DNA from 2 places in the Pseudoalteromonas apostichopi genome. Region 2 is predicted to be linked to the other one. Evidence: riboswitches for the same ligand, from Rfam matches in the RefSeq annotation. Region 2 holds a riboswitch; the other holds the start of a gene.
What was found. Region 2 has a riboswitch for lysine ahead of dapA (4-hydroxy-tetrahydrodipicolinate synthase). Riboswitches for the same ligand answer to the same signal wherever they lie in the genome.
Positions count from the first base shown of each region.

Region 1 (2,405 bases), 1.7 Mb from region 2:
TTTCTGAGGTTGTAACCAAATCAACTGAAATATTAAACTCACTTAAAATGGTGAAAACACGCGCTAAGAAACCACTAGCAAGGAGCATTTCTGGGCTTTTGACTGTTAATAGAATTTGGTTTTTACGCTGTGTTACTGCACGAATACCTGGTTGCTGAGATTTTTCTTTTTCAATCCATGTACCACCTAATTGTGGCTCACGGCTTGAACCAACAAACACACTAATATGACTACGGCTCGCAGGTAAAATGGTTGCAGGATGCAGTACTTTTGCACCAAACGTTGCCATCTCTGCCGCTTCATCAAAACTCAAGCGTGCAATTGGGCTTGCTTTAGCGCATAAACGCGGATCAGTACTGAAAATACCCACAACATCAGTCCAAATATGCACGCTTTTTGCGTTAATTGCTTCTGCAAGTAATGCCGCGCTGTAATCTGAACCTCCACGCCCTAAAGTGGTTGTTTGATTATGTTCATTGCTACCAATAAAACCCTGAGTTACTACAACGTGGTCATCAAGTAGCGGCACTAAATGCTCTTTAGCAGCCGCAGCGGTTGCTGCAACATTCGGTGTTGCTTTAGCAAATTGGCTATCTGTTTTTAGCACCTTGCGTACATCAAAACGCACCGCATCAAGACCTTGCCCACGCAATACTTGTGTAAATAAATACGATGATAAACGCTCACCAAAGCTAAGTAGCTCATCTTGCTCCGCTACTGACTTAACCCCTTCTGATGCCAGTTTTTGAAAGGCTTTGAGGGTTTCATTAAAGCCATGAGCTAAGTCAGCATCAAGCGATAGCTCAGCTAAAATAGCTTCTTGAATGGCTACCACACCTGTGATGTGCTCGTCACGCTCAGCCGCGCTCAAATCAGCTTTACACAATGCAACTAAATGATTTGTCACGCCAGCACTGGCACTCACAGCAACAATACGAACTTGATTATCAGCACAAATGATTTCTGCGCAGCGGCTCATAGCATCAAAGTTAGCTACACTGGTGCCACCAAATTTTGCAACAACGTAATCTGATTTTGTGTTGGCGGCTAATTGGGTATTCATGTCGTCTCCTTTTGTGGAAAACTATCCACAGTAATTCAAGAAGAACTCGGCAAGGGGGTGCTTTGAAAATAAAGAGTAGTCCATGCCAGAAGCTCTCCACCTAGTTTGGTGACAGTTTTGAGGATTCAGCCCCATAAACCGAAAAGTAACCGTGACGTCCGGCTAATTTTCTCGGCGAGTACTTCCCTCATTAATGGTCATCGGCGTTCGTCACCTCACATTAACTACCTAAGTATCGCACCTCTTCTGAATGTTAAGTTAACACCTGGTTAAAATAACAAAGCCTGCTAAAAAAGCAGGCTTTGAAAGTTAACGTTTAGACGTCTAGCTGTCAAGTTGTTTTATGAAATTAAACTGCCTGCTAAGTGCGACCCGTAATAGCCAACGGTATAAGCAATTAATAAATAAACCGACATTTTAAGATAGCTCATAAAGGTCAGTGCTTTTACTTTACTCATGGCGATAATACCTGCCGCAGAGCCGATAATAAGCATTGAACCACCTACCCCTGTTGCGTATGTAAACGACAACCACTGCTGTGGACTCATCACAATATCTGCTTTTAAAAGTGCTGCAGTTAAAGGTACGTTATCTACCGCTGCTGATAATAGCCCCATCATGTAGTTTGCATACTCAGGCGCCATCAACTCATATAGGTGAGTAAACTTAGCAAGCATACCTACTTCTTTTAATGCACCAACCAGCAATAACACACCTACGAAGAACAATAAGGTGTCGTACTCAATCTCACGAATATAATCGATAATTTTTTTGTTGACGTCTTTTTTGCGCATTAAGAATTGCGCAACCAAAAACATTAGTGATAAACCAAATAAAAAGGTTAAAAGCGGTGGCACATTATAAAGCACGCTCAAAGTTAACGTGGCAATAATCGTCGAGAAGAAGATAACCGCAATAGTAATATCTGTTTTTTCAATACGACGAGCTGTTTGCTTTTCAAATACTACATTACCCGACATACCTACCGATAACATTGCCGCAAGCAGTGCAACACTTGTCAGTGCAGGCGCAATTAATAATAGTAAATTAGCAATGGTGACCTTTTCGTCTAAGAAAATCATAAGGGTTGTAACATCACCCGTGATCAACGACACCCCACCCGAGTTAACACTAAATACAATCAAGGTTGCATATTTTATTAATTTTTTAGGATCTAATTTTAGTGACATCACCACCGCAAGTGAGATTAAAGTCGCAGTTATATTGTCTGATATCGATGAAAATAAGAACGAAAAGCCACCAATCAGAAACATCAACTTTCGTTCACTGATTTGATTTGGCATAATTTTATGAACAATATTCTGGATAAAGCCTTTAGAGT
Region 1 is NZ_AP028065.1:205,722-208,126, forward strand. Features, by position in the region: gene lysC (lysine-sensitive aspartokinase 3) at 1-1,063, opposite strand, end outside; lysine riboswitch at 1,145-1,317, opposite strand; gene nhaD (sodium:proton antiporter NhaD) at 1,405-2,405, opposite strand, start outside.
Region 1: it holds a riboswitch for lysine, as region 2 does, so the genes downstream of both, lysC (lysine-sensitive aspartokinase 3) here and dapA (4-hydroxy-tetrahydrodipicolinate synthase) in region 2, are expected to answer to the same signal.

Region 2 (2,405 bases):
CGCTGGTGGCATAATAATAGTGCCTTTAGCAACGTGTGCACCACGACGAACACTGCTACCACCTGGTACCATACGTACGCCTGCATCTGCTGCAAAGCCTTGTGGTGCTAAGTTGTGCTTATCAACAAAACCACCTGGGAACTCGGTGTTAGTGCCATTTTTAAATGCTTCTAAAATGCCTTGTTTAACTTCAATATTAGCATGCCAGTTGCCGTTCTCGTCTTGTGTTGCTGCGCGAACTGCGCCTGATTCTAAGTTGTTTAATAATTCTAACCAGCTCATGATAAAACCTGTTTTTAGTTCCAAGATAAAATAGTGTTATTTGCGTGGGTGATGCCGTCTGTTTGCTCAAGCTCTAAATGCGTAAGTGGCGGACGTAAATGCGGGGTATTTATTTTACCTTGCAGGTGCATCAGTACTTTTACGGGGATTGGGTTTGCTACAGCAAATAGACTTTGAATTGCTTGCGACCAATCAGTGAATAGATTTGGGTATTGACCACTTAAACAGCGTTTAACAAACTCATGGGTTTGGCTTGGCCAAGCATTAGCGGCAACCGAAACTAAACCTTTTGCACCGGCTTGAGCAAAATACGGCATAAGTGCATCATCGCCACTGAAAATGGCAAGTTTTGGTGATGCCGTTCTAAAGCCTTCAAACTTGCTAATATCGCCGCTGGCTTCTTTTAAAGCCCAAAGGTTTTTGTGGTCGGCAAGGTTTTTAATTACCTGTGGTGAAATTTCAACTGCGCTGCGCCCTGGTACGTTATACAACATACAAGGGTGATGACTTGCGTTAAGTAGGCTTTCAAACCAATGTGTTTGACCCACAACACCAGGTTTTGCATACAGAGGTGAGCCTAACAGGTAGCCATGAATTGGCAGCTGATTGCAGTATTCAACCCATGCAATTTGCTGCTTTAGGTTCATGCCACCCACAGCGATCATCAGTGGCACACTCGGTGCCAATTGGCAAACATGCTCGACAATGGCTTGTTGTTCTTTAAGTGAAAGCGCTAGTCCTTCACCGGTACTGCCAAGCAATAAAATGCCGTTATTTGCGGCTTGCTGTTCAGTGACCAGTTGCTCTAGGGCCGTGTAATCGACCTCGCCAGATTCAGAAAATGGCGTGACAAGCGCTGTCCATAATGGATAGTCATTTAAATCAAAATTGTTGATCATCTCTCACGAACTTATAAGGTATTCGAAGAGTATATGCGGGAACATTTGAATGGGGCCGCATGTCGTCATTCGAACAAGGTATAATTCGAAGAGCGAATGGGCTTAAAATAATAAAGACGCGACGGCCTTATTATACTAAGACCAGAAGCTCTCCACCAAACTAATCAATAGCGCTTTGCTATTGTTGGTGACAGTCGCTGGGATTCAGCCCAGTCGCCCGAAATAAGCACCTCACAAACGGTGTTACTTCTCGGCGTTAATTCCCCTCACGTATGATCAACAGAGTCTGTGCTCTTCCCATACGTTACCTGAATAACGCACCTCTTCCAGCCCTTTATGCTCGCTTTTAAGGTAAAAGCCAACATAGTTAAATAGGGTATTGGCGGCGATTAAAGCATTTTAGCCATCTAGGTGTCAAGCTGATGAGTTTGTTTTTTAGTGACCAATTTTGCAACATGGTTACGTATAACCGTGTTTTTACGTACACTTAGCGTTAACCAAATAAATTGGAAAAATGATGGAAAAATTTAACGATATTTATCAGCGAGCCGTATCTCGAAAGGGTAGCGAAGACATGCTGCGAGCACTGCTATCAAACCCGCTCGATGATACTGATATTGCCAAAATGCATGATGATTTATGGTTAGAAGAGTTTACTCGTAAAATCTTTCAAAGTGGTTTTTATTGGTCAGTTATTAACAATAAATGGGCTGGTTTTTGCGAAGTGTTTTGGGATTTTAGCATTGAAAAATTGTTAATGATGCCGCCGGATATGCTCGAGCAAAAAGCCAGTGATGAACGAATTGTTCGTAATTTTAAAAAAGTACAAACAATCCCTGAAAATGCGTATATGATCCATGAAATCGCGGAGAAACATGGCAGCTTTAGTCAGTTTATTGCTGACTGGCCAAGTGATAATATTATTGGGTTATGGGCTTATCTCAAAAAGCATGGTGCACGTTTAGGCGGGAATACTGGCCCATACGCTTTACGGGCGCTAGGTAAAGATACCTTTTTGCTTTCTCGTGATGTAGAAGCCTACTTGCGTGCCCACGAATTGATAGACGGTGGCTTACAAACTAAAAAGTCACTACAGTCAGCGCAAAACTTCTTCAATGAATTACAACAGCAAAGTGGCTATAGTCTGCAGGCGCTTAGTCAGCTTGTTGCCTATGGTGTGGGTGATAACCGCGTAGGTGTAGCAACGCGTTAAGGAAAATTATG
Region 2 is NZ_AP028065.1:1,936,565-1,938,969, forward strand. Features, by position in the region: gene QUE86_RS08670 (2,3,4,5-tetrahydropyridine-2,6-dicarboxylate N-succinyltransferase) at 1-282, opposite strand, end outside; gene dapA (4-hydroxy-tetrahydrodipicolinate synthase) at 297-1,181, opposite strand; lysine riboswitch at 1,319-1,515, opposite strand; gene QUE86_RS08680 (DNA-3-methyladenine glycosylase I) at 1,699-2,394, shown strand; gene QUE86_RS08685 (protein adenylyltransferase SelO) at 2,403-2,405, shown strand, end outside.